Regions from separate parts of the Actinomadura rugatobispora genome, predicted to be linked through region 1. Evidence: predicted binding sites of a transcription regulator. Region 1 holds the regulator's gene; each other region holds the start of a gene.

Region 1 (6,947 bases):
TCTGCCCGGCCTGGGGACCGGTGTTGAAGACGATGCGGTAGCCGCCCTCCGCCACGCCCTCGTCCTCGGCGACCTGGCGGGCCTCCCCCAGCAGCTCGGCCAGCAGCTCGGGGTCGGCGGCGGCCAGCTCGCCCACGGTCGGGTGGTGCTCACGCGGGATGACCAGCACGTGCGTGGGCGCCTGCGGGTTGATGTCGCGGAACGCGACCGTCCCCGCCGACTCGCGCACGATCTTGGCGGGCACGTCCCCCGAAACGATCTTGCAGAACAGGCAGTCCGTCATCGCTCTCCTCCCGCCGGCCATGGTGCCGGAGATCCTATCGAGACCGGCCGTCCCATGGCCCGCGGAGCCCCGCTGAGAATCGGCTCGCACTGATCAACCTCTGGGCGGTTTCAGACCCATTCGGTCCGGCCGCTGGATTATGGTTGTCAGCCCAGGCGTACCTCCGGCCCGTCAGTAGCGTGCCTCGCCTTCCGACCGGTCGGTTCGCCGCTCCACGCCGCAGTCGGGGCGATCGTCCGACAACGCGGCCGGGGTCGGTTGAAGGCGGCGGACAGGTGACTGAGGCGAGAGCAGTACAGCATGCCCTTTCGTACGGTGGCGTATAGGTGACCGAGGCAAGACAGACGATGCCCTTTCGTAAACCCGACGACGAGGGTGGGCGTCCCACTGACGTGACCGAGACCCTCGTGGCCAGGGGCACGGCCGGGGCGGTGGCCGTGGCCTGGGACGCGGACCAGGCCGTGACCGCGCTCTACAGTGCCAACTACCGATCGCTGGTACGCCTCGCCGCCATGCTGGTGCGCGACGCCGGGACGGCCGAGGAGGTCGTCCAGGACGCGTTCGTGGCCATGCACGGCGGATGGCGGCGCCTCCGCGATCCCGACAAGGCCCTGTCCTACCTGCGGCAGTCGGTGGTCAACCGGTCGCGGTCGGTGCTGCGGCACCGCGCCGTCGTCGAGAAGTACGCCCCCAAGGGCCTGCCGGACGCGCCGAGCGCGGAGGCGGGCGCCATCGGGGAGCTCGAGCGCTCCGCGGTGATCCAGGCGCTGCACAGGCTGCCCACCCGGCAGCGCGAGGCGCTGGTGCTGCGATACTACGCCGATCTGTCCGAAGCGGAGATCGCCCAGACGATGGGCATCTCCCGAGGTGCCGTCAAGAGCCATACGGCACGCGGCATGGCCGCGCTACGCAACATCCTGGAGCAGTTCACATGACCACCGACCCCCACGACGAGCACGGCGAGATCCTCCGCCGCGCCCTGCACGCGGAGGCGGCGGGGGTCATACCCTCGGCCGACGGCCTGGAGAAGATCCGGAGCCGTATCGACGATCGCGCGCAGCACAGGTTCGGCTGGGACTGGTTCACGGCGATCTGGGCCCGCCCCGTGCTGGCCGTGGCCGTCGCCGTCCTCATCGCCGGCATCGGCGTCACCGCTCCGCAGACGATCGACCTCATCCAGTCGGCGGGCAGCAACGGCACCTCCGAGAAGGGGCGGCACAACAGCTCCGACGGCGATCCCACCGGTCCGCAGGGCGTCCCGCCCAACGCGCAGCCGCCCGCCTCCGCCGTCCCCAGCGAGAGCGGCGACCCGAGCGAGACCGGCACGCCGTCGCCCGCCGCGTCGCCCGGCTCCCCCGCCTGCGCCGGCACGACCCCGGCCCCGAGCACGGCCGGCACCCCGAGCCCCGCCCCGAGCGGCGGGTCCGGCGGCGGCACGCCGCCCTCGGCGTGCCCGGGCCCCTCGACGTCCCCGTCGCCGTCGCCGTCGCCGTCCGACACCGGTTCGACCGACCCGGGCCCGACGACCCCGAGCGACCCGCCGATCAGCGAGGAGCAGCCCGTCCCGGCCCAGTCCGAGGGCTCCTCCGCCCAGTAACCCCGCCGCCGCACGGGCCGGTGAGACACCGGCCCGGTCCCACGCCCCGCGCGGCCGGTCCGTGTGTCTACCAGCGGCCGGTGGCCGCCATGAGGACTGACAGGGCGGCGACGCCCGCCGTGGAGGTCCGCAGCACCGTCGGGCCCAGGCGCACCGTGCGGGCGCCCGCCGCCGCGAACGCCGCCAGCTCCTCCTCGGTGATCCCGCCCTCCGGCCCGACCACCGCGATGATCTCCCCGGTGGCCGGCGGCCTGACCGCGCTGAGCGGCCCCTCCGCCTCCTCGTGCAGGACCAGCGCGGCGGACGCCGCCGCGAGCCGTCCGGCGACCCGGTCGGTCGTGGCGAGCTCCGCGACCTCCGGCAGGCGGCTGCGGCGGGCCTGCTTGGCGGCCTCCCGCGCGGCGGACCGCCAGCGGCCCAGCGCCTTCTCGCGGCGCTCGGGACGCCACTGGGTGACGCAGCGGGCCGCCGCCCACGGGACGATCTCGTCCACGCCCGCCTCGGTCATCGTCTCCACCGCCAGCTCGCCGCGCTCCCCCTTGGGCAGCGCCTGGACGACCACCAGCCGCGGCTCGGGCGCCGGGCGCCGCTCGCGGGCCAGCACGTCCAGGGTCAGCGACGACCGGTCGGCCGTGACGACGACGCACTCGGCCAGCAGCCCGGCGCCGTCGGTCAGGTCGACGCGCTCGCCGGGCCGCAGCCGCTTCACGGTGGCGGCGTGCCGCCCCTCGGGGCCGTCCAGGACGACCCGCTCCCCCTCCAGACCGGCGGTCTCGGCGAGGAACACCGGCGGACTCATCGGCATCTCCTGGCGTCCGGTGCGGCCGCCGCCGGCCGCACCGCGCTCCTACTGGTTGAAGACGTCCCGGAGCCTGGAGAACACGCTCCGCTGCCCCGGTGCGAACTTGCCGGGCGGGCGCTCCTCGCCGCGCAGCTGCGCCAGGCGGCGCAGGAGCTCCTCCTGCTCCTCGTCGAGCTTGCCCGGGGTCTCGACGTTGACATGGATGTGCAGGTCGCCGCGGCCGCTCTCGTTGAGATGCCGGACGCCGCGCCCGTACAGCCTGATCACCTGGCCGGACTGGGTGGCCGGCTTGATGTCGACGTCCTCGGCGCCGTCCAGCGTCTCGACGGTGACGCTGGTGCCCAGCGCCGCGGCCGTCATCGGGATCTCGACCGTGCAGTGCAGGTCGTCGCCCTCCCGCTCGAAGATCGCGTGCGGCTTCTCCACGATCTCCAGGAACAGGTCGCCGGGCGGGCCGCCGCCCGGGCCGACCTCGCCCTCGCCGGCCAGCTGGATGTGGATGCCGTTCTCCACGCCCGCCGGGATCTTGACCTTGACGGTGCGGCGGGTGCGGACCCGGCCGTCCCCCGAGCACTCCTGGCACGGGGTGCGGATCACGCTGCCGAAGCCGCCGCACTGCGGGCACGGCCGGGCCGTCATGACCTGGCCCAGGAACGAGCGCTGCACCTGCTGCACCTCACCCCGCCCGTGGCAGGTGTCGCAGGTGTCCGGGTGGGTGCCGGGCGCGCAGCCCGAGCCACTGCAGGTGGTGCACGCCACCGCCGTGTCGATGGACAGCTCGCGGGTGGTGCCGAACGCGGTCTCGTCCAGGCCGAGCTCCACCCGCAGCGTCGCGTTGCGGCCGCGGCGGGCGCGGGTGCGCGGCCCGCGGGAGGCCGCGCTGCCGAAGAAGGCGTCCATGATGTCGCTGAACGGGAATCCGGCGCCGCCGAAGCCGCCCGCCCCGGCGCCCGCGCCGCCCGGTGCGAACGGGTCGGCGCCCAGGTCGTACATCTCGCGCTTCTTCGGGTCGGAGAGCACCTCGTAGGCCTGGGTGATCTCCTTGAACCGCTCCTGGGTCTCCGGGTCCGGGTTCACGTCCGGGTGAAGCTCCCGGGCCAGCCGGCGGTAGGCCTTCTTGACCTCGTCCGGGCTGGCGTCGCGGCGGACGCCGAGGGTCGCGTAGTAGTCGTTGGCCACTTACGACCCCGCCAGGATCTGTCCGACGTAGCGTGCCACTGCCCGTACCGCTCCCATCGTGCCGGGGTAGTCCATGCGTGTAGGCCCGAGCACTCCCAGCCGGGCCAGGGTCATGTCGCCGACCCCGTAATCGGCGACGACCACCGAGGTCGATCGGAGCCCCTCGTCGGGGTTCTCGGTGCCGATCCGCACCGTAACTGTAGAGGAGTCGCCCGTCTCCCCGAGCAGCCTCATCAGGACCACCTGCTCCTCCAGCGCCTCGAGCACCTCGCGCAGGCTCTGCGAGAAGTCCACCGCCGCCAGGTTGGCCGCGCCGGCGAAGACGATCTTCTCATCGTGCTTCTCCACCAGCGTCTCCAGCAGCACCGAGAGCACGGCGGCCGTCACCGGCCGGTCCTCGGGCTGCACCCGGTCCGGCAGGTCGGCCACCGCGGCCGGGACCTCGCCGAGCCCGCACCCGTCCAGGCATGTGTTGAGCAACGCCCGCAGGTGCCCGATCGATTCCTCGGACAGCTGCGCGGGCGCCTCGATCAAGCGCTGCTCGACCCGCCCGGTGTTGGTGATCAGGACCAGCAGCAGCCGGTGGTCGGCCACCGGGACCAGTTCGACGTGCCGGACCGACGAGCGGGTGAGCGAGGGGTACTGCACCACCGCGACCTGCCGGGTGAGCTGGGCCAGCAGCCGCACCGTGCGGCCGACCACGTCGTCGAGGTCGTAGGCGCCGGTGAGGAAGGTCTCGATCGCGCGGCGCTCCGCGCCCGACAGCGGCTTGATCGTCGACAGCCGGTCGACGAACAGCCGGTAGCCCTTGTCGGTCGGGACGCGGCCCGCGCTGGTGTGCGGCTGGTGGATGTAGCCCTGCTCCTCCAGCACCGCCATGTCGTTGCGGATCGTCGCCGGGGACACGCCGAGGTTGTGCCGGTCGACCAGCGTCTTGGACCCGACCGGCTCGTTGGTGGACACGTAGTCCTCGACTATGGCCCGCAGGACCGCGAGTTTCCTGTCGTCGAGCACGTGGTCACCTCCTCTGCCCCCGGTACTGGCACTCCATACTTCCGAGTGCCAAGTGTACGGCCAGGCGAGCCGCATTCGGAGATGCCGGACCGCCCGGGCTCTCGTTAGAGTCCTGAACGTGCAGAGCAAGGACTACGGCGACGACGTTCTGGCGGGCGACTGGCGGCGGCCCCGCAAGGGGACCATCCCGGAGATCCCGGCCGAGAACGGCCTGGTCGCCGAGGACCCGGACAGCGGATTCTGCGGCGCCGTGGTCGGATGCGACAAGTTCGGCGTCACGCTCGAGGACCGTTTCGGCAAGCGGCGCGTGTTCCCGCTCGCCAAGGCGGGGTTCCTCATCGACGGCCGGCCGGTGACGCTCGTCCGTCCCACCGGAGCGGCGCCGGGGTCCCCGGGCGGCGCGGGTGGAGCCGGCGGCGGCCAGGGTCGGCCGGTGCGGTCGGCGTCCGGGTCGATCGCCGTGCGGGGCCTGCGCGCACAGGTCGCCAAGGAGAGCCGCATCTACGTCGAGGGCGTCCACGACGCGGAGCTCGTCGAGAAGATCTGGGGCCACGACCTGCGCGTGGAAGGCGTCGTCGTGGAGTACCTGGAGGGCGTCGACGACCTCCCGGCCATCGTGGACGAGTTCGCGCCGGGCCCGGGACGCCGCCTGGGGGTGCTGGTCGACCACCTCGTCGAGGGCTCCAAGGAGAGCCGCATCGCCGCTCAGGTGTCCTCGCCCCACGTGCTCATCACGGGCCACCCCTTCATCGACATCTGGGAGGCCGTCAAGCCTTCGACGGTGGGAATTTCCGCGTGGCCGCGCGTCCCCCGCGGCGTACCCTGGAAAGAAGGTGTGCTCACCGCGCTCGGCTGGGGGGACGACGTGCGTGCCGGATGGAAACGGATCCTCGGATCGGTCGCCACCTACACCGACCTGGAACCCTCCCTCCTGGGCCGTGTCGAAGAGCTCATCGACTTCGTCACCGCGCCGGAGCCCTGAACCTCCTGACCGCACCGCGCCATCCAAGGGGTGGCGGCACCTATCTATCTCCATATCGCCAACTGCCCGATCAGTCCCCGCGCCTTAGATCGATCGCCTCCGTCAGCGACCCCCACGAGGAGAACGCGATGTCGTACGGGCCTCCGGAACAGCCAGGGTACGGACAGCAGCAGCCGGGCCACGGTCAAGCCCCGCACGGGCACGATCCCTACGGGCAGGACCCGTACGGGCAGGGCGCCGGGGGGCAGAACCCCGGCCAAGGCCAGCAGCCCGGGTACGGTCAGGCGCCCGGGTACGGACAGGCCGGTCACGACCCCGGCTACGGGGCCTACGGGCAGGCTCCGGGGTACGGTCAGGCCCCGGCCTACGGCGGCCAGATGCAGCCCTACGGCGCCCCCTATGGGCAGGGCGCGACGTCCGACGAGCGCACCTGGGCCCTCATGGGCCATCTGGGGCAGTTCCTGCTGGGGTTCATCGCCCCGCTGCTGCTCTTCCTGATCAAGAAGGACGAGTCGGCGTTCCTGCGCCACCACGGCGCCCAGGGCCTCAACCTGGCGATCAGCCAGACCGTCTACCTGATCGTCAACCTGGTGCTGAGCGTGGTCACGCTCGGGATCTGGCTCATCCCGACGCTGGCGCTGGGCGTGGCGCAGATCGTCTACCTGATCCTGGCCGCCGTGGCGGGCAACCGCGGCGAGTGGTACACCTTCCCGACCATCATGGCCTGGCCCATGATCAAGTAGGCCGCGGACCTGGTCGGGCACGCCCCGGCCCGGCCCGGCCCGGCCCGGCGCGGCCGGTCAGGTGAGGTCGCGGACGACGGCGTCGGCGAGCAGGCGGCCGCGCAGGGTGAGGACGGCGCGGCCCCGCTCGTACGGGCCGGGCTCGACGAGGCCGTCGGCGATGGCGCGCCGTACCGCCGCGTCGTCCAGCAGGCCGGCCGGGCAGCCCTCGGCCAGCCGCAGTTCCAGCATGACGCGCTCGATGTGCCGGTCATCGTCGTCCAGGACCTCGCGGGCGTGCGCGGGCGTGACCTTCTCGGCCAGCCGGGCGGCGTACGCGGCGGGATGCTTGACGTTCCACCAGCGGG
Region 2 (6,947 bases), 1.7 Mb from region 1:
GAGACCATTCCGACGTCGGCCCACAGCGCGGGGAGCTCGGCGACGGGCTTGACGCGTTCGCCGACCGACTCGATGTGCTCGGCGAGGCCCTCGGCCCACTCGGGGGGCTTGCCGAACAGGTCCACCACCTGGCCGCGCACCCCTTCGAGCTGCCCGGTGATGCCGCCGAGCCCGCCCTCGCGCACCTCGCGGAGGAGCCACTCCATGCCCTCCAGGCGCCGGCGTATCTCGTCGAGGACCTGTCCTTGCGAGCGCTGCTCGTAGACGTGGTCCTGTGCCGCCCGGGCGAGCAATTCCCTCATCCGATCCGAAACCGGCTGACCCCCCGTCCGCAGGAAGTGGTGATTCGTTTCCACCCGATGCCCCTTCGTGTGCCGTGACGCGGTGCGCGGGAATGAATCGTGAAGCGCCAACTGTAGTGCGTTCGGAGGGTGCTCCTAGCGGGGGACGGGGAACATTGCGGGGTCTGTTTCGTGCACTTGTTATCCGGGTTCGGACCATTGTTTCCATCGCGACATCGCCCGGTTTTCCGGGAGAACCAGGAGAACCGGATGAACGAGGCGGTGATCGGCGCGTCCTCGGTGCTGCCAGGGATGGCGGCCCGCCAATTCGATCTCTCATTCGGCGCACGCGGTCCGACGGCGCAATACCCGGAAGTGCTGAGGATGTGCCCGATTGTGGCATCGGGCGCGGCCGGTCATGGCGTTCTTCCCCGGACGAAGATCTTCGGTGCGGAATGGCGCTTTCAGCGCGCCGGACTGGCCAGCAGCGCGACCGGATCGCGTCCCACCCGGGTCAGCAGCAGGACGAGTTCGCCGCCCGTCCGGCGCGCGCCGGAGCGGCCGCCGAAGCCCAGGTCGCGGCGGAGCCGGTCGATGTCGACGGCCGAGCCGCGCTTCTTGATCGTGAGCGTTCCGGGGGCGCGCCGCCGCAGCTCGGCGCGCAGCCGCTTCACCGAGAACGGCAGCACGTCCTCGATCTCGTACGCGGCGGCCAGCGGGGTGGGCGCCAGGGTGTCGGAGGTGACGTAGGCGATCCGGGGGTCGGCCAGCCAGCCGCCGACCCGCGCGGCGGCCTCGGCGACCAGGTGGGCGCGGATGACGGCGCCGTCCGGCTCGTACAGGAACCGGCCCCAGGGGCGGACCTCCGGCTCGCCCAGCCCGGGCTCGGGCGTGAGCGTGACGGCCGGGGCGCCGGGGGTGAGCAGGGTGGCGCGGCGGCGGACGTCCCCGGCCAGGCCGCCCAGCCACAGCGCGGCCTCCTTGACCTCGCCGCCCTCGGAGATCCATTCGGCCTCGACCGGCGCCCCGGTGAGGGGGGCGCCGTCGCCGCCGTCCCACAGGGCCTCGTAGGGGATGCCCGGCGCGACCTTGACGCAGGCGGCCGGGGCCCGGGACGCCAGGGCGAGGACGTCGTCCAGGGGCGGCTCGTAGGAGCGGGGGTCGAAGACGCGGCCCCGGGCGGTGCGGCGGCCCGGGTCGGCGAAGACGGCCGCGCGGCCGGCGGGGTCGGCGTCGAGGGCGTCGCCCAGCCGGACGGAGGCCAGGTCGTCCAGTTCGAGGGCGGCCAGGTTGGCACGGGCGACCTCGGCGGTGAGCGGGTCCCGTTCGACGCCTTCGCCCGTGCAGCCGGCGCGGGCCCGGGCGATCAGGTCGGCGCCGATGCCGCAGCCCAGGTCGAGGACTCCGGCGGAGGCCGGCGGGTGAACATCCGGAGAATCTTCGTGCAGGTACGCGGCGAAGCGGCGGGCGCGGTGGGCGGCGACGCCCGCCCGGGTGGACTGCTCCAGCCCCGCCTGCGTGAAGTACATGGCGTCGGCGTCCGCGCCGAACTTGGCGCGGGCGCGGACCCGCAGCCGCGCCTGGGTCAGCGCCGCGGCCACCGGGCCGCCGGGATGCTCCTCGCGCAGCCGGGTGGCGGTGGTCAGCAGGCCGCTCTCGGACAGGTCCGACCCGGCCGCCGCCGCGAGCACGGCCTGGCCCGCCGGGGTGAGCAGGTCGCGGAACGCCTGGAGGTCCATAGGCTGGACGTTAGCGGCGGGCCGCGCGGCCGTGTCCGTGTTGACGGGCCACCGGCCACGGAATAGTCTCCATGACTGGCACTCTCAGTGCGAGAGTGCCAACCACAGCGACAAGGTCGGTCTGGCACCCGCGACGACAGGCCGGTCCAGGGTCGCCTCTTCTGTCACATGTGCCGGTCGGCCCGCCATGGCCGGCCGAGGACCAATCGAAGGGGAGGTCAGATCGTGACGACCGCCACCAAGGTTGTTCTCAAGCCGCTCGAGGACCGTATCGTCGTCCAGCCGCTTGAGGCCGAGACCACCACCGCGTCGGGCCTGGTCATTCCCGACACGGCCAAGGAGAAGCCCCAGGAGGGCACCGTCCTGGCCGTGGGCCCGGGTCGTATCGACGACAAGGGCGACCGCGTGCCGCTCGACGTGAAGGTCGGCGACGTTGTGCTCTACAGCAAGTACGGCGGCACCGAGGTCAAGTACAACAACGAGGAGTACCTCGTGCTCTCGGCCCGCGACGTCCTCGCGGTCATCGAGAAGTAACCACCGCTGATGTGACGCTCCGCCCCGGACCGGCCCGCTTGCAGGGGCGGCCGGGGCGGACGCGTCCGGTGCCGAGTACAGGAACTGGAGTTTCCCGCAATGGCGAAGATCCTTGAGTTCGATGAGGGCGCTCGCCGGGCTCTTGAGCGCGGCGTCAACGCTCTCGCGGACGCCGTCAAGGTGACGATCGGCCCGCGCGGCCGCAACGTCGTCATCGACAAGAAGTTCGGCGCGCCGACCATCACCAACGACGGCGTGACCATCGCCCGCGAGGTGGAGCTGGAGGACCCCTACGAGAACCTGGGGGCCCAGCTCGCCAAGGAAGTGGCGACCAAGACCAACGACATCGCCGGTGACGGCACCACCACCGCCACCGTGCTGGCCCAGGCGCTGGTCCGCGAGGGCCTGCGCAACGTGGCCGCCGGCGCCTCGCCGCTGGCCCTCAAGCGGGGCATCGACGCGGCCGCGCAGTACGTGTCCGACCAGCTCCTCAAGACGGCCCGCGAGGTCGGCGAGAAGGGTGAGATCGCGCACGTCGCCACCATCTCCGCGCAGGACGCGCAGATCGGCGACCTGATCGCGGAGGCGTTCGACAAGGTCGGCAAGGACGGTGTGATCACCGTCGAGGAGGCCCACACCTTCGGCCTGGAGCTGGAGTTCACCGAGGGCCTGCAGTTCGACAAGGGCTACCTGTCGCCGCACATGGTCACCGACCCCGAGCGCATGGAGGCCGTCCTGGAGGACGCCTACGTGCTGGTCGTGGACGGCAAGATCTCCAACGTGCAGGAGTTCCTGCCGCTGGCGGAGAAGGTCGCCCAGACCAAGAAGCCGCTGCTGGTGATCGCCGAGGACGTCGAGGGCGAGGCGCTGGCGCTGCTGGTGGCCAACAAGATCCGCGGCACCTTCACCTCGGTCGCGGTCAAGGCCCCCGGCTTCGGCGACCGCCGCAAGGCGATGCTGGGCGACATCGCGACCCTGACCGGCGGCCAGGTGGTCAGCGAGGCCATCGGGCTCAAGCTCGACGGCATCGGCCTGGAGGACCTGGGCCGGGCCCGCCGGATCACGGTCACCAAGGACGCCACCACCGTCGTGGACGGCGCGGGCGACCAGGGCGAGATCGAGGGCCGGGTCAACCAGATCAAGGTCGAGATCGAGAACAGCGACTCCGACTGGGACCGCGAGAAGCTGCAGGAGCGGCTGGCCAAGCTGGCCGGCGGGGTCTGCGTGCTGCGGGTCGGCGCGGCCACCGAGGTCGAGCTGAAGGAGAAGAAGCACCGCCTGGAGGACGCCATCTCGGCGACCCGCGCGGCGATCGAGGAGGGCATCGTCTCCGGCGGCGGCAGCGCGCTGGTGCACGTGGGCAAGGAGGGCTTCGACGCCCTCGGCCTGTCCGGCGACGAGGCCACCGGCGCGGAGGCGGTCCGCCGCGCGCTGGTCGAGCCGCTGCGCTGGATCTCCGAGAACGCCGGCCAGGAGGGCTACGTCGTCGTCTCCAAGGTCCAGGAGCTCAAGCCGGGCCACGGCTACAACGCCGCCACCGGCGAGTACGCCGACCTCATCGCGCAGGGCGTCATCGACCCGGTGAAGGTGACCCGCAGCGCGGTCACCAACGCCGCCTCGATCGCGGGCATGCTGCTGTCCACCGAGGCCCTGGTCGTGGAGAAGCCGGAGGAGGCCGACGAGGCCGCCGGCGGCGGCGGTCACGGCCACGGTCACGGCCACTGATCAGCCGCGAAGGGGAGGTTCCCCGCCGTTGTGTCAGAGAACGGTGGGGAACCTCCCTTTTGTGCTGTCTGACCGAATAGCCGGAGTTTGGTGGCGTTTGGTGGGGAATGTCGTTGCGTGCGCGGTGAGGCCGGACAAAACTCCCACCGTTCGGAGTCGGCCGACCGCGATGCGTAGTATCGGGGCCTCTGTCCCCACACTGTGACCATTCCGTTGTCTTCGACAGTGGAGACACGCCCGAGTGCGCTGGGCATCATGCTCAACGTGACCGAGGGAGCTTTCGCCGGGAGTACGACCGCGCGCGCTGTCGAACCCTCGGAGGGCCCGGCCCCTCCAATGCCCCGCGACACCGGCCGCGGGACCAGGGCCGCACGCACGGCCAGAGCCGACGAAGGAGACCTCAAGGACCTCACGACACGGGCCGTCCAGGGCGACCCCGGCGCCATCGAGGTGCTCATCGCGCAGGTGCGGCCGATGGTCGTCCGCTACTGCCGGGCCAGGCTCGGCAGGGTCTCGGGGCAGTACCACGCCGCCGACGACGTGGCGCAGGAGGTCTGCATCGCGGTGCTGTCGGCGCTGCCCCGCTACCGCGACATGGGGCGCCCGTTCGCCTCCTTCGTCTTCGGCATCGCCGCGCACAAGATCGCCGACGCGATGCGCAGCGCGGTCCGCGCCGCCGTGCCCACCGAGGACCTCCCGGACGGGCCGGACGACCGGCCCGGACCCGAGGAGACCGTGGTGCGCTACATCGAGGCGCAGCGCGCCCGCGACCTGCTGACCCGGCTGCCCGACAACCAGCGGGAGCTCGTCCTGCTTCGGGTGGTCGCGGGCCTTTCCGCCGAGGAGACCGGTAATGTACTGGGCATGTCAGCGGGGGCCGTACGGGTCGCGCAGCACCGGGCGCTGGCCCGGCTCCGGGCGATGGCCAGAGAGGAGTCGATCGCTTGACGGAGCGGAGCCAGGGCGCCCCGGATCCGGACGAGCCGGTCGAACCCCCCGCGATTCCGACCCGCGGCGCCGCCCTTCCCCAGACCGGGGCCCCACCCCATGGCGGGCCCCAGGGCAGAGCGGCCGTGACGCCCGCGGCCGACCTGAGTGCGGTCCGCCGTACCGACGCCATCTTCGACGCGCTCGGGGCGCGGCGCGCTGCCGCCTCCGCCGAGAGGGCCGACCCCTCCACCCGGGCTGAGCCCGGCTTTCCCGGCCTCGCCGCCGGGATCACCGCACCCTTCACCGCCCTGCCCGCCGCGTCCGCCGCGTCCGCGGCGTGGGCGCAGGGCGACCCCGACGATCCCGCCGTGCGGCTGCTGAGCGCCCTGATCAGCGATGTCGACGAGCAGGCGCCCGCCGCGTGCCGCGCGGCCGTCCGGGCGGCCAGGGAGCCGTCCGCCGACGTCAAGGGCGTCCGCGGCGGCGAGCCGGCCGGTTCCGCGGTCGAGGACGACCGGCCGCATCCCCACCCGCCGTCCGGCCCGCGCCGCCGCGGCCCCCGCGCGATCGTCGCGCTGGGCGTGGCCGGCGCCGTGCTGGCCAGCACCGGCGTCGCCGCCGCCGGCGGCGGGCTGACCGAGCACACCACGCTGGGGCAGGGCGCCGCCGAGGCCGCCGGTGAGGCGGGCAAGGCCGGAGCCGAACGGGCCGAGGCCGGCAAGACCGCCGCTCCCCGTGCCCCGGCCCCGGTACGGCCCCTTCCGGTCGCGATCACCGGGCCCGCGGAGCGCGGCCCGGCCCGCGCCGCGGGTCCCGCCCCCGACCGGCCGCGCCGGATCACGATCGTCCGGGCCAAGGACCGGACCAAGGGCCTGCAGGACGGCCCCGCCCCGCGCCCCCGCACGCGCATGGACGGAACCGACGACGGATGGTCCTGGCCGGGCGTGCCGTCGCTGGAGACGCAGGTCGAGGCCGGCGAGCGCACCAGGCCCCGCCTGGAGGAGATCCGCAAGCGGTGGCGGCAGCGCGCGGACCTGCAGCGCGAGCGCTACGACCGCGACTGAAGCGCGAGAGGCCCGCGCGAGAGGCCCGCGCACGACGCCGGCGCAAAAGGTCCGCGCAAAGGGACGGGAAAGAGATCGCGCCCGGAGCGGGTCAGGGCGTGTCGCGGCCTTCCTCGCTGTCGATCACGCCGTCGACGTACCCCCGGGCGTACTCCCAGCTGACGTAGTCGACGGGATCGGGCGAGAGCGCCGGCTCGTGCACCCGGGGCAGGCCCTGGTCGAGCAGATGCCGCAGGTTGCCGTGCAGCAGGTCCCAGTCGATGTAGTGCGGCTTGCCGCAGTCGCCGCAGTCGACCGTCAGCCCGCGCACCCCCAGCGGTTCCAGCAGGGCGCGGAAGACCTCCAGGTCGGCGAGGTCGGCCAGCACGTCCTCGCGCTCCGCCACGCTGAGCGGAGCGACGTCCTCGCCCGGGTCGCCGAGCGAGGCGGCCGGGTCTTCCGGATCGCCGGCGAACGGGTCGAGCGGGGCATCGTCGTGCACCCTTCCACGCTACTGCCACGCCCCCCGTCCGGTGCACCCCCCGATGTCATCCGGATGCGAACGGCCGCGTCCGGATCGGCGTGCCGCGGCGCGGGAATCCCCGGTGCCGCCGGGCGTGCCGCGCCCCCGGACGGTGCCGCGGAACGGGCGGCGGGGGCGCGCATGCCGCGGCAAGGTTGGGGAATGCCGGGGT
Region 3 (6,947 bases), 4.3 Mb from region 1:
GTTCGCGCTGTGGAAGCGCGGGACGTATGTGCTGCTCCCGAGGCTGCTGCCGGACGGCGACCTCGACTGGGCGTCCTACGAGGGCCCCGACTCGCTGGCCCCGGGGCCGCGCGGGCTGCTGGAGCCGACCGAGCCCGCGCGCGGGGCGAACGCGGTGGCGAGCGCCGACGTCGTGCTGGCCCCGGCCCTCGCCGTGGACCGCGCGGGGGTGCGGCTCGGGCGGGGCGGCGGGTCCTACGACCGGGCGCTGGCCAGAGTCGGTCCGGCGATCCTGACGGTCGGTCTGGTATACGACGGCGAGCTGGTCGACCGGCTGCCCGCCGAGCCGCACGACCGGCACGTCCGGGCGGCCGTGACGCCGTCCGAGGGCCTGGTGCGCCTCGCCTGAAACGGGACGTCGCTCCGGTGTGGATCTAGCATGACAGCCCCGTGACCGGACCCACATCCCGGAGGTCTCAGATGACGGCACCGTGGCGGATCCTCACCCTCGCCCCGATCGGCGAGGACTTGATGAAGGGGCTGCTGGCGCCGCTCGGCGACGCGGTGGAGCTGCTCTTCCCGGCCGTCCGGGACCGGGACGGGCTGTTCGCCGCGCTCCCGGCCGCCGAGCTGATCGTCGCCGACTACACCGGGCTGCTGCGGCTGGACGCCGAGGCGGTGGCCGCGGCGCCGCGGCTGGCGTTCGTGCAGACCCCCAGCGTCGGGACCGACTCCGTGGACACCGCCGCGCTCGCCGCCGCGGGCGTCCCGGTGGCCAACGCCGCCGGCGCCAACGCCCGCGGGGTCGCGGAATGGGCGGTCGGCGCGGCGTTCGCGCTCTGCCGCCACCTGGTGCGGGCCGACCGGGGCGTGCGCGAGGGCGGATGGCCGCAGGAGGAGCTGCTGGCCCTCGGCGCCCGCGAGATCCACACCCAGCGGGTGGGGATCGTCGGGTTCGGCCCGATCGGGGTGGAGGCGGCCCGGCTGTTCGGGGCGCTGGGCTGCGCGGTGTCGTACTGGTCGCGGCGCCGCCGCCCGGAGGCCGCGGCGACCTACCGGGAGCTGGACGACCTCCTCGCCTGCTCCGACATCCTCGTGCTGGCGCTGCCGCTGACCCCGGACACGGCCGGGTTGCTGGACGCGGACCGGCTGGCGCTGCTGCCGGAGAAGGCGCTGCTGGTGAACGTGGCGCGCGGCGGGATCGTCCCGGACGAGACGATCCTGGCGGCGCTGGAGTCGGGGCGGCTGGCCGGGGCGGCGCTGGACGTGTTCGAGGCGGAGCCGCCGCCCGCGGGTCATCCGCTGCGCTCGCACGAGAACGTGCTGCTGTCACCGCATGTCGCGGGCGGAACCGGGCAGGCGCAGATCAAGGTGATCTCGGCGGTGCGGGACAACGTCGGAGCGGCGGTCACCGGACGCCCTGTGACAAATGTCGTAAACGGAATAGATCCGCAGGTCAGACGGCGCTGAACAGGCCCCCACCGCGCCGTTTCCGCCCCCGTCCCGTCAGCCGACATTATGTGATCAGCACATGTATCTGTAGGATCCCTAAACGATCAGCTTCCGTGCCGGCCCTCGGCTCCGCGACCCGAAGGGTGGGATGTGCATCTCGACATCTGGCTACTCCTCGGGGCCAGCCTCGTACTGTGCGCGATCGTCGCTGTACGGCTGTCCCACCGCCTCGGGCTGCCCACGCTGCTCGCCTATATGGGCATCGGCCTGTTCATCGGCGAGGGCGGCCCGCTCCACATCAACTTCGACAACGTCGAACTCGCCGAGATCCTGGGGCTCGCCGCCCTCGTCCTGATCCTCGCCGAGGGCGGCATCACCACCAACTGGCGGCACGTCAAACCCTCCGTCCCCGCCGCCGTGGCCGTCGCCACCATCGGCACGCTGATCAGCATCGTGGTCGTCGCGGTCGCGGCCGCCTGGATGCTGGGCATGGACTGGCGGCTGGCGTTCCTGCTCGCCGCCGTGCTCGCCCCCACCGACGCGGCCGCGGTGTTCTCCGTACTGCGCCGGCTGCCGCTGCCGTCCCGGCTGACCGGGCTGCTGGAGGCCGAGTCCGGCATCAACGACGCTCCCGTCGTGATCGTCGTCATCGCGCTCAGCACCCACGCCGCCGCCCCCAACCTGCTCGAACTGGCCGCCGTCATGGTGTACGAGCTGGTCGCCGGCGGCATCATCGGGATCCTCATCGGCTGGCTCGGCGCGCTGGTGCTGCGCCGCGTCGCGCTGCCCGCCTCCGGCCTCTACCCGATCGCCGTCATGTCGCTGGCGATCGGCTCCTACGGGGCCGCGGCCCTGGCCCACGCCAGCGGCTTCCTCGCCGTGTACGTGAGCGCGCTGGTCCTGGGCAACTCCCGGCTGCCGCACCGTCCCGCCACCCGCGGCTTCGCCGAGGGCATCGGCTGGCTCGCGCAGATCGGCGTGTTCGTGCTGCTGGGACTGCTGGCCTCGCCCGGCGACCTCCCCGGGCAGGTCATCCCCGCCCTGGCCATCGGGACCGTCCTGCTGCTGGTGGCGCGGCCGCTGTCGGTGATGCTGTCCACGATCGGCTTCAAGCTCTCGCTGGGAGAGAAGATCTTCGCGTCGTGGGCCGGGCTGCGCGGCGCCGTCCCGATCGTGCTGGCCACCATCCCCATGGTCGAGGAGGTCCCCGGCTCCGCCGCGCTGTTCGCGATCGTGTTCAACATCGTGGTGCTGTTCACCGCGCTGCAGGGCCCCACGCTGCCGCTGGCCGCGCGTTGGTGCCGGCTGCAGCCCGACGAGGAGGCCCGGGAACTGGACGTGGAGGCCGCCCCGCTGGAGGAACTGCACGCCGACCTGCTGGAGGTCCGGGTCCCCCAGGACTCCCAGCTGAACGGCGTGGAGATCTTCGAGCTGCGGCTGCCGCAGGGCGCCTCGGTCACCCTGGTCGTGCGGGACGGCAGCAGCTTCGTCCCCGAGCCCACCACCTCGCTGCGCGCCGGCGACACCCTCCTGGTCGTCTCCACCGACAAGGTGCGGGACGCGGCGGAACGGCGGCTGCGCGCGGTCAGCCGGCGCGGCAAGCTGGCCGGCTGGTTCGGCGAGACCGGCCACTGACGGGGTGGCCGGGAACAGGGCGGCGGCGAATCGTGTTCAATGCACGGGTACGATTAGCAGTCGATTGAGTTGAGTGCCAGCACGGGATCAGCCCGGGCTGAGGCGGCGAGGAGGAAACCGTGCCGACGTATCAGTACGTTTGCACCGAGTGCGGCGAACCCCTTGAGGTCGTGCAGAAGTTCAGCGACGCGGCGCTGACCGAGTGCCCGGCGTGCACCGGCCGTCTCCGCAAGGTCTTCTCGGCGGCGGGCATCATCTTCAAGGGCTCGGGCTTCTACCGCACCGACAGCCGCGGTTCCGGCTCGTCGTCGTCCTCGACCGCGGCCTCGTCGTCGAGCGGTTCGGACGCCAAGAAGCCCGACTCGTCGTCCTCGAGCTCCAAGGACTCGACGTCGTCGTCCTCTTCTTCCTCCACCTCCTCCTCGTCCTCCTCGGAGAAGGTGGCCTGAGCCCGGTTCCGGCAGGCCCGTCCAGGACGGGCCTGCCGCGATCGTCCCGTTTCCAGCCGGCGTGAACCGCCGGCCATTCGGCGTTACGAACGCTCCCCGTCCTGAAGGAACGTCGCGAGAGCGAGGTCCCTGTGGGCGCGCCCTGCGCGCGCGACGCAGCCGCGTACACCTCTCGCAGTATGTACTCGCCTCGCGGTATTCGGCGGCCGCATGAGCGTGGCGCGCACCGCCTCCACGAGAACCGTGTAAGGGCTGCCCTTCGCGTCCAGGGCCGCGTGTAGCCGTTCCAGGGCGACCTGATGCTCACGCAGGAGCCAGTCGTCCGCGCACAGCGCCGCGTACTCCAGCATCGCCGGCAGGGAGTCCGGAGGCTCGTCGTCCATGTCGTGGTCGTAGGCCCGGTAGAGGTCGGCGAGACGGGCCCGCGCCATGCGCCGCTCCTCCTCCTCACGGTGATCCGCCAGAAGGAGGAGGCGCCCGCCGCGGCACACGTCCAGGAAGTGGACGGTCAGCCCCATCGGCGGGGTCCGGTCGAGATGGTCGAGGAAGGCGTCCAGGCGGCGCCGCGCGACCCCGTCCGGCAGGTCGGCGACCGCCGTGCGCAGCATCGGCCGCCGGTCGTACAGGCGCTGGTCAGGGTACGAGAGCAGCAGCGAGGCCGCCCGCCACACCACGGTGTCCACCGGTCCCCCGTCGGATCGGAGTGAGTGGGTCTTCGGATCTTCTCCGTCCCGTTGGACCACGTTCACCTGAGTCCGGTTCCAGAGCTTTGCCCTACTTCTCAGGGGGGAGCGGCGGCCGCCGCGATGACCCTGGAGAGGTACGCGCGCTCACTCCTTCCGCCGGACGCGCGCCCGGCGCCCTCGCGGCGACGATGAGAACGCGCCGCCGGACCCGCCGAGGCAACTCGCGATATTACTTGACAACTCTCGGAAACAGAGACAATCTAAGGTCTCTCGCGACATATCTTGAGATTCCCTGGGAGCAGACGATGAGTTCCGCAAGCCCGCCCCGGACATGGGCCCACCGACTGACCGCGGTGATCGCCGGCAGACGCACCAAATGGGCCGTCCTGGCCGTCTGGGTCGTCCTGCTGGCCGCCCTCGGCCCGCTCGCCGGCAAGCTCGGCGAGGTCGAGGAGAACGACGCCGCCTCCTGGCTGCCCGCGGGCGCCGAGTCCACGCAGGTCGTCGAGTTGCAGGAGCGCTTCCGCGCCGACGAGACCATGCTCGCCGTGATCGTCTACGAGCGCTCCGGCGGCGTCACCCCGGCCGACCAGGCCAAGGCCAGGTCCGACACCGCCGCGTTCGCCAAGCTCCCCGGCGCCCAGCAGCCGCAGGGCCCCTTCCCCTCACGCGACGGCAAGGCGCTGCAGACCCTCGTCCCGCTGACCGACGTCGACGTCGTCAAGGCCGTCGACGACGCCCGCGACCTCGCCAAGCGCGGCCCGCCCGGACTGGACGCGCACGTCACCGGGCCCGCGGGCGGCGGCGCCGACATGTTCAAGGTCTTCGAGACCCTCGACGGCTTCCTGCTCCTGGCCGCCGGCAGCGTCGTGATCATCCTGCTGCTCTTCATCTACCGCAGCCCGCTGCTCTGGTTCGTCCCCGTGCTCAGCGCCGTCTTCGCCCTCGGCCTGGCCCAGTCGGTGGTCTACCTCCTGGCCAAGCACGCCGGCCTCACCGTCAACGGGCAGAGCGCCGGCATCCTCACCGTCCTGGTCTTCGGCGTCGCCACCGACTACGCGCTGCTCCTGGTGGCCCGGTACCGCGAGGAACTGCACCGGCACCACGACCGGCACGAGGCCATGGCCTACGCGCTGCACCGCGCCGGCCCGGCCATCGTCGCCTCCGCCGCCACCGTCGCCGTCGGCCTCCTGTGCCTGCTGGCCGCCGACCTCAACTCCACCGCCGGCCTGGGCCCGGTCGCCGCCGCGGGCGTCGTCACCGCGCTCGCCTCGATGACCACCCTGCTGCCCGCCCTGCTGGTCATCTTCGGCCGCTGGATCTTCTGGCCGCTGGTCCCCCGCCACGACGAGAAGTACCTCAAGCCCGAGGCGTACGAGTCCGAGCACGGCGTCTGGAGCCGCATCGCCCGCCTCGTCAGCGCCAGCCCCCGCGTCATCTGGGCCGTCACCGCGGTCGGCCTGGTCGCCATGACCCTCGGACTGACCTCGCTCAAGGCCGACGGCCTCTCCGACGCCGGCCAGTTCGTCGACAAGCCCGACTCCATCGTCGGCGCCGAGGTCGCCGCCCGGCACTTCCCCGCGGGCTCCGGCTCGCCCGCCGTCGTCATCGCCAAGGCCTCCGCCGCACCCCAGGTGGCCACCGCCGTCACCGGCACCCGGGGCATCGCCGAACTCGGCGAACCGGTCACCGTCGGAGGACTCGTCCAGTACGAGGCCACCCTCCGCGACTCCGCCGACAGCAAGGCGGCCCAGCACACCATCGACCGGCTCCGCACCGCCGTCCACGCCGTCCCCGGCGCCGACGCCAAGGTCGGCGGCACCACCGCCACCACCCTCGACATCAACCGGGCCGCCGACCGCGACAACAAGGTCATCATCCCGATCGTCCTGGCCGTGGTCTTCCTCATCCTCGTCGCCCTGCTCCGCGCCCTGGTCGCACCGCTGCTGATGATGGCCACCGTCGTGCTGTCGTTCCTGGCCTCGCTGGGCGCCTCCGCGCTCATCTTCCAGCACGTGTTCGGCTTCGAGGGTACCGACTCCGGCTTCCCCCTCCTGGCCTTCATCTTCCTGGTCGCCCTGGGCGTCGACTACAACATCTTCCTCATGCACCGCGTCCGCGAGGAGTCCCAGCACCTCGGCACCCGCCGCGGCGTCATCCGCGGCCTCACCGTCACCGGCGGCGTGATCACCTCCGCCGGGGTGGTGCTCGCCGCCACCTTCGCCGCCCTCGCCACCCTGCCCCTGGTGAGCCTGGCCGAGATGGGCTTCGTGGTCGCCTTCGGCGTCCTGCTCGACACCATCATCGTCCGGTCCCTGCTGCTCCCGGCCCTCTCGTACGACCTGGGCCGGCGCATCTGGGCCCCGAGCCGCCTCGCCAAGCCCACCACAACGCCCCACTCCGACCAGGCCAAGGTCCTGGACCCGGTCGGCTGACCGGAAGGGGCCCGGCCCGTCGGCCGGGCCCCTTCGGCAAGTTATCCACAATCCCCGAGGGGCCTCCCGCCGGGATCCGGCAGCTCGTTAATGTCGGCGGCATGGCTCAAACGACGTCCCAGCCCGAGATCGGGGTCATCGGCGGCTCCGGCTTCTACTCCTTCCTCGACGACATCGAGGAGGTGCGGCCCGACACCCCGTACGGCCCGCCCAGCGACGCCATCGCCATCGGCGAGATCGCGGGCCGCCGGGTCGCCTTCATCCCGCGCCACGGCCGCGACCACCGCCACCCGCCGCACCGGATCCCCTAC
Region 4 (6,947 bases), 2.0 Mb from region 1:
CGGTACCTCGCCACGGCCGCGTCCGGAAGCCCGACGCTCGGCCAAAGGGGATCGGCGGATCAGGTGATGTCCTTGGACTCGTGCAGCGTCAGATCCATGGCGATCGCCGTGGTGACCACCATCGTGCGCAGCGGCTCGGGCACGGGGTCGTTGATCTCCACGCTGTACTTGTCGGCCGTGGTCAGCAGGTGCGTGGCCAGGCCCGCCCACTTCTTGCGGACGTGCCCGACGCGGCTGCCATCGGCGTCGGTCACCGTGAAGTTGTTGCGGCCCAGGTCCACGGCGATCTCGCCGAGCGTCGTCTCGTCGCCGCCGCGGATGCTGTAGCGGCGGCCGACGCGTTCGGTGCGGAAGGTGCCGACGAGCTCGCCGTCCGCCCGCAGCACCGTGGTGAGCAGCCGGCCGGCCTCCTTGTCGACGACGAGCAGCGGCGCCCCGTCCGGCGTGGTGAGCAGGACCGCCCTCGCGTGCAGCTCGGACTTGCCCGGGAAGTAGGTCTGCAGCCTCTCCGCGCGCACCGGCGTGTTGCTCTGGTCGGCGACCGCGAGGAGGGTGCCGTCGCCGTCCAGGACCTTGTACTGCGATCTGGCGAACGGCCCCCGGCGTGGCTGCTCGACCCTGAGCACCGAGGAACTGAAGGGATCGCTCATGCATTCTCCTGGCGTCATCGGACGCGTTCACGTGCCGTGCCCGTTCCGTGCCGGCCCGGTCCCGCGCGTACACGGCCCGGTCTGTAGCTCAGCGGCGATCCTGCCAAGGGCCACCGGGGAGCGGAAGACCTTTCCCTGACGTACTCCTCAACGACCGGCGCGCGTTCAGTGTCCCGGCCTGGTCGTGCTGACGGCTAGCCGATGGGCCGGTCCTTGTTCTCGTACAGCATCAGGTCGAGGGCGATAGGCGCGGCCACCACCAGGATCCGCAGGGGGTCGGGCAGGGGGGGAACATCCGAAGAGACCCCCGCCTTCAGGCGGGGGAGGAATCGACTTCTGCGGAGAGGACAAGGACCGGAGATCCGCCGCTACGACGGATCTCCGAAACCCGGGCGCGGCCTGCAGGCTGGTGCCAGCGTCTGTGCTGCCTGACCGGTGGAGACAGACCAAGCTGGCCGGGCCTTGCTGGTCGAGCGGCTGAAACACAGGACGCCCGGCCGCGTGCAACAAGATCGATCCCGCGTACATCTCACAGCGTTGCTGGCGTGCGGAACCGGGGATCGGGAGGCACGCGAGAGCCAAGCGTGTTTCCGGTGCCGGTCCTGCGGCTACGCCGGCAATGCCGCCGATGTGAACGCGGCCACGCAACATCGCCCACGAGACCAGACTCAGGCTCGTGGGCACGGCGGCCGGACCGGCCGTCGCTGCGCGGGGACGCTCCGGGTCGCCGGGGCGGACGAACCGCGAACCTCAACCCCTGCTCCTCTCCTGAGGCCACGGGTTGGAATCCCCCCTCGTTCACGAGGGGGAGGAGGTCAAAGGGGTGCATCGTGCCGAACCGGTGACCGCGGCGGCAGGACGGCAAAAGGGGGCGGTCCCAATGGGACCGCCCCCTCAGTGCCGTTCACCCGACACGGGGCGTGGACCGCTCGATCAGAAGTCCATGCCGCCCATGTCCGGGGCGCCTCCGCCGGCGGCGGCCGGGGTCTTCTCCGGCTTCTCGGCGATGACGGCCTCGGTGGTCAGGAACAGCGCCGCGATCGAGGAGGCGTTCTGCAGCGCCGACCGCGTCACCTTGGCCGGGTCCAGGATGCCCGCCTCGAACATGTTGACGTACTCGCCCGTGGCGGCGTTCAGGCCCTCACCCGGCGTCAGGTTGCGGACCCGCTCCACCACCACGCCGCCCTCCAGGCCGGCGTTCACCGCGATCTGCTTCAGCGGCTCCTCCAGGGCCCGCTTGACGATCGCGGCACCGGTGGCCTCGTCGCCGGACACGTCCAGCTTCTCGAAGGCCGGGATGCCCGCCTGCAGCAGCGCCACGCCGCCACCGGGGACGATGCCCTCCTCGACCGCGGCCTTGGCGTTGCGCACCGCGTCCTCGATCCGGTGCTTGCGCTCCTTGAGCTCCACCTCGGTCGCCGCACCGGCCTTGATCACCGCGACACCGCCGGCCAGCTTGGCCAGCCGCTCCTGCAGCTTCTCGCGGTCGTAGTCGGAGTCGGTCCCGTCGATCTCGGTGCGGATCTGGTTGACCCGGCCCGCGATCTCGTTGGCGTCGCCCGCACCGTCCACGATCGTGGTCTCGTCCTTGGACACCACGATCTTGCGCGCACGGCCCAGCATGTCCAGCGAGGTGTTCTCCAGCTTCAGGCCCACGTCCTCGGAGATCACCTGCCCGCCGGTCAGGGTGGCGATGTCGCCGAGCATGGCCTTGCGGCGGTCACCGAAGCCCGGGGCCTTGACGGCGACGGACTTGAAGATGCCGCGGATCTTGTTGACGACCAGGGTGGCCAGGGCCTCGCCCTCGACGTCCTCGGCGATGATCAGCAGCGGCTTGCCGGACTGCATGACGCCCTCGAGGACGGGCAGCAGGTCCTTGTTGGCCGACGCCTTGCCCTGGACGATGAGGATGTAGGGGTCCTCCAGGACCGCTTCCATCCGCTCGGGGTCGGTGACGAAGTACGGCGAGATGTAGCCCTTGTCGAAGCGCATGCCCTCGGTGAGCTCCAGCTCCAGCCCGAAGGTGTTGCTCTCCTCGACGGTGATGACGCCTTCCTTGCCGACCTTGTCCATCGCCTCGGCGATCATCTCGCCGATCTGCGGGTCACCGGCCGAAATGGACGCCGTCGAAGCGATCTGCTCCTTGGTCTCCACATCCTTGGCCAGCTTCGACAGCTCTTCGCTGACCCGCTCCACCGCGGCCTCGATGCCGCGCTTCAGCGACATCGGGTTCGCACCGGCGGCAACATTGCGCAGACCCTCACGGACGAGAGCCTGGGCCAGGACGGTCGCCGTCGTCGTGCCGTCACCGGCGACGTCGTCGGTCTTCTTGGCGACCTCCTTGACCAGCTCCGCGCCGATCTTCTCCCACGCGTCCTCGAGCTCGATCTCCTTGGCGATCGACACACCGTCATTGGTGATCGTCGGAGCGCCCCACTTCTTCTCCAACACCACATTGCGACCCTTGGGACCAAGGGTCACCTTCACGGCATCGGCGAGCTGATTCATCCCGCGCTCCAGACCCCGACGGGCCTCCTCATCGAACGCGATCATCTTTGCAGCCATAGGCTCCAGTCCTCCCGGAACAAGACGGCCTGATGGATCGAGCCGACGCCCGCGACGGACGACCTCCCCGACGACTGCCATTCCGCCGCCGGACTGAGGCCTCGTCGCCTCGATCCAGACTGTGGGATTGTCACTCTCCACAGTAGAGTGCCAACCGTTTTTTAGCACTCTACCCTGTCGAGTGCAAGCGGCAACCATCGTCACCAGGGGATACCTCGTCCACCATGCCAGACTTGCCCTGACCTGGGGCGGAACCGTCCGGTGCCCCGGAGGGCAGCATAGCCACCGAGTGCCCGGCCCGAGCCGCCACGTCGGCCGCCGGAACGCCGCCGTTCAGCCACAGCGTCAGGCGGGCATGCCGGAGGTCATACGGTCGCTTCGCGAGGGGCGTCTTGAGCTGGGCATCAGTGAGCACGAGCCCGCCGCCGCACGGATTCGTCGCTGACAGGGGCGAGCCGGTTCCCACCGCTGGGCACGGAACAGCCGCCTGTCTTCCGCCGTCCGAACCCTGCGACGTGCGTGAGGAGGATTGCCACCAGCTCCGGTGAGGCCGGGACCGGCCGCTTCGTGTCCTCGTCGCGTGCCTTGAGGCATCGCGGAGTCAAGAGGGCGGCGTGGGCGCCGGTCTCCAGCGGCGCGCGGCGCGCCGCGCATCGGCGCCGCCCCGGCTCGTCGCCCGGCTGACCGGCGGTCACGGGGGCGCGCCACCGCCCGGCAGAATAGGGCCATGACCTGGCGATTCTGGGGGGCTGGGCTGGAAGGGTGCGGTGCCCCGCCGCCGCTGGGGACGCGGTGGTCCGGTTCACGGGCGGCGATGTCGCTTTGCCTGGTCGCGCGTGCGCTGGAGCCAGGCCGTGGGATCGGCGTCGTACTCGCGGCAGGCGACCCGCCAGCACGCCAACTCTCGCGCGATGTGGGCGTCTGGATGGACGTAGCGCCCTCGGCCTCCATGGCCGATCATGTTCGGCGCCTCAGGTGTTGCGGTCATGTCGAAGCCGTGGAGCCGGAGCAAAGCGCTCCAGACCATCGGGTCCGTGACGGTCGCGTGCTCGCCCTCCACCCACTGGAGCGTCCAGGCGTGCACCGCTTCCCGAGTGGCCGACCCGGTCGTCAAGGCGATCCATCGGGCTTCCACCTCGGTCCGGGAGGGAGGGGCGATGCCGTCCATTGGCCAAGCTTCCCAGGCCGCTGGTCCCTCCGGTCTTCGCGTCGCCCTGGGACGACGCGAAGACCGGAGGTCACGCCCGCGGGATCAGGTGTCGTTGGCGGGCTGGGTGTAGGCGCGGCCGTCCAGGGTGGTCGTCAGCGTGCCCGTGGCCTGGAAGAAGTTGGTGAGGACGTCGATGGTCAGGTGGAACCCGTCGGGGCTGGACTTCTTGGTGCCGTGCACCCGGCCGTCCCGGCCCGTCTGGACGAGGTCGGAGTACCAGTCGACCTTGTTCAGGGTCGGGGTGGGGTTCTGGACCCCCACCTTCTCCGTGCCGTTGAGGATGCGGGCGCCGTCGTCGGAGTAGTTCGTGTAGCTGACGGCGACCGTGCTGATGATGGTGCGGCCGGCGTTCTCGGTGATGGTCACCTTGGCCGAGCCGGACTTCTTGCCCTTCAGGGTGTAGGTGCCCTGCGGCGGGTACGGCCGGGCCGGGGTCGGGCTGCCGGGGACGTACGGCGTGCCCCACGGAACGGTGTCCGAGATCGGGGCGACGGGCTTCGGCCGCAGCGGCGTGCGGCTGGTGAGGCGGGCGATCATCATGCGGGCGGTCCGTCCGCCGGGCGCGGTGGACGGCCGGCACGGGAGCGGGTTGTGGCCGCCGCAGGCGGGCGGGACGGTGAGCGCCTGCCAGTACACGATGCTCGTGCCGTCGGGCGACCACTTCGGATCCGCCCTGCCGTTCCACTCCGGGTCGTTCACGCTGCCGGGGCTGCCGTCGCCCGCCGCGTTGATCCGCTGGCCCTGGTAGGAGCCGCGGTCGCCGTACCGGTCGATGAGGTAGGGCTGGAAGAACCGCCGCTGCCCGTTGTTGCGCGTGGACGAGGTGGCGCTGGTGGTGATCAGGTCGGTGACGGGCGGGATGCCGCGCATGCCGGCCAGGAACATCTGGCGGTCGGTGCCGCGGGTGTCCATGACGGCCGTCCACCGGTCGTCGGGTGAGATGTCGACCGGGTCGACGTACTCGGGGTGGGCGGTGAGCCGGCGGACCTTGCCGGTCTTCAGGTCGGCGGCGAAGACGTCGATGTTGGACGACTCGCCCGGGTACCCGACGTAGGTGACCTCCCGGCCGCTGCCGGAGAAGCCGCGCAGTTCGCCGACCGTGATGGCCTCGGGGTTGATCCGCAGCCGGTCGGGGTGGCGGGGGTCGACGCTGACGGGCTGGGTGTCGGCCGGGTCGAACAGCCTGGTGACCTTGACCAGGTCGTAGCGCGGGGCCCGCGGCGTGCCCGTCTCGGGCGCGGGGTTGAACTTCAGGCGGGCCAGGTAGCCGTACTGGTTGAACTTCCCGTTGGTGACGGTGGCGACGTTGAAGCCCAGGTGGACGTTGTCGGGGTGCAGGCGGAGCTCGCGGATGCTCCCGCCCGGCCCGGAGCCGTCGGGGGTGACGTTCCAGCGGATGGGGTAGATGTGGGTCCGCTCAGGGGTGCACGCCTGGCTGGTGAGGCGGTGCGGGCCGCAGTCGATGATGTTCGTGCCGGCGAGCAGGCGCCTGCCGTCGTCGAAGGTCTGGGGGTAGTCCATCGCTTCGCTGCGGCCGACCGCGTTGCCGTCGGGCACCCCGCAGGTGACGCACTTCCAGGCGTCGCCGCCCGGGAAGGTCGTCCCGTCGGTCTTGACGATGATCAGCTGCCGGCCGGTGTAGACGCTCGCCGGGTCGGGCGCGGCGGGTGCGCCCGCGAAGTCCACGGTGGCGGTGACGTGCCTGCCGTCGGGCAGGAAGTCCCCCGACTGGAGGTCGACGGAGCGGCCGATGCATCCGGTCCGGTGCGGGTTGAGCGCGGGGGTGCACGCGCCTTCGCCGGTGGACGGCGTGACCGGGGGCAGCGGCAGCTCGGTGACCTTGATCGGTTCGGGCTTGGGAGCGGGCGGGCTGACGGGCCTGCCGTTGCCGGTGGCCGCCGCGGGCGCCGCGTCGACGGGCTGCCAGGCCGCGCCGCCGAGGGTCAGCGCGCCGGCCAGCAGCACGGCCGCCCAGCCCCGTGACCACCTGGTTCTTCGGCTCGTCATCGTCAGGTACGGCATGAGCACGTCCTCTCAAGGGGGGGTGGTGAGTGACCGCGGTCACACGGCGCGAGCCCAAAATAGAATCGCAATTCGGAATTCGCCTGTCAAGAACCCCGCTCTCGGTGGACGAGAACGCCATCCCGCCCAGTCCGGGCAGGGGGGAGCGCCCGGCGGGTACGCCGCTTCGCGATCCCGGTGATCTCGCGCGGACGTAGACTGCGCGCATGGAACTCAGAGACGCTGCGGGCATGCTCCTCGCGGAGTCGGCCGCCCATCCGGAGCTGCTCCGGCTCTCGCGGCACGCCTACGACGAGCTCGCCGCCGGACGCGCGGTCGACCACACCGTGCTGTCGGAGATGCTCCGCGAGGGCGCGCGCAAGGACGTCTACGGCGTGCTCAAGCGCAAGTACGGCGAGCAGGCCTTCGAGAACATGGTCATGGTGCTGGCCCGGGAGGTCGACCGGCAGGCTCCGGTCGTCGTCCGGCGCTGACCCCGGGCACGGCGAGGGCCCGGCTTC

What was found. Region 1 encodes HrcA, which represses chaperone genes, less so after heat shock. Its sites were predicted from a motif close to TTGGCACTCTCNNNNNGAGAGTGCCAA; they were not measured.
Region 2: a site for HrcA is predicted at 2,096-2,122, ahead of groES (co-chaperone GroES). Genes of this name have one in related genera too.
Region 3: a site for HrcA is predicted at 3,120-3,146, ahead of ACZ466_RS14685 (FmdB family zinc ribbon protein). Genes of this name have one in related genera too.
Region 4: a site for HrcA is predicted at 3,343-3,369, ahead of groL (chaperonin GroEL). Genes of this name have one in related genera too.

What each region holds. Positions count from the first base shown of each region.
Region 1 covers NZ_AP029191.1:7,778,181-7,785,127, reverse strand. Annotated here, with positions in the region: gene ACZ466_RS34880 (histidine triad nucleotide-binding protein) at 1-283, opposite strand, end outside; gene ACZ466_RS34875 (SigE family RNA polymerase sigma factor) at 631-1,218, shown strand; gene ACZ466_RS34870 (hypothetical protein) at 1,215-1,880, shown strand; gene ACZ466_RS34865 (16S rRNA (uracil(1498)-N(3))-methyltransferase) at 1,948-2,679, opposite strand; gene dnaJ (molecular chaperone DnaJ) at 2,728-3,861, opposite strand; gene hrcA (heat-inducible transcriptional repressor HrcA) at 3,862-4,875, opposite strand; gene ACZ466_RS34850 (DUF3097 domain-containing protein) at 4,994-5,857, shown strand; gene ACZ466_RS34845 (DUF4870 domain-containing protein) at 5,986-6,600, shown strand; gene hemW (radical SAM family heme chaperone HemW) at 6,658-6,947, opposite strand, start outside.
Region 2 covers NZ_AP029191.1:6,112,793-6,119,739, forward strand. Annotated here, with positions in the region: gene ACZ466_RS27470 (hypothetical protein) at 1-302, opposite strand, end outside; gene ACZ466_RS27475 (class I SAM-dependent methyltransferase) at 746-2,020, opposite strand; gene groES (co-chaperone GroES) at 2,246-2,554, shown strand; gene groL (chaperonin GroEL) at 2,654-4,279, shown strand; gene ACZ466_RS27490 (sigma-70 family RNA polymerase sigma factor) at 4,616-5,227, shown strand; gene ACZ466_RS27495 (hypothetical protein) at 5,224-6,273, shown strand; gene ACZ466_RS27500 (DUF5319 domain-containing protein) at 6,365-6,754, opposite strand.
Region 3 covers NZ_AP029191.1:3,436,577-3,443,523, forward strand. Annotated here, with positions in the region: gene ACZ466_RS14670 (5-formyltetrahydrofolate cyclo-ligase) at 1-388, shown strand, start outside; gene ACZ466_RS14675 (NAD(P)-dependent oxidoreductase) at 460-1,449, shown strand; gene ACZ466_RS14680 (potassium/proton antiporter) at 1,582-3,066, shown strand; gene ACZ466_RS14685 (FmdB family zinc ribbon protein) at 3,186-3,515, shown strand; gene ACZ466_RS14690 (nitrate reductase molybdenum cofactor assembly chaperone) at 3,599-4,198, opposite strand; gene ACZ466_RS14695 (MMPL family transporter) at 4,555-6,636, shown strand; gene ACZ466_RS14700 (S-methyl-5'-thioadenosine phosphorylase) at 6,738-6,947, shown strand, end outside.
Region 4 covers NZ_AP029191.1:5,773,492-5,780,438, reverse strand. Annotated here, with positions in the region: gene ACZ466_RS25845 (phospholipid scramblase-related protein) at 60-650, opposite strand; gene groL (chaperonin GroEL) at 1,584-3,215, opposite strand; gene ACZ466_RS25835 (hypothetical protein) at 4,018-4,383, opposite strand; gene ACZ466_RS25830 (TolB family protein) at 4,468-6,447, opposite strand; gene ACZ466_RS25825 (hypothetical protein) at 6,654-6,920, shown strand.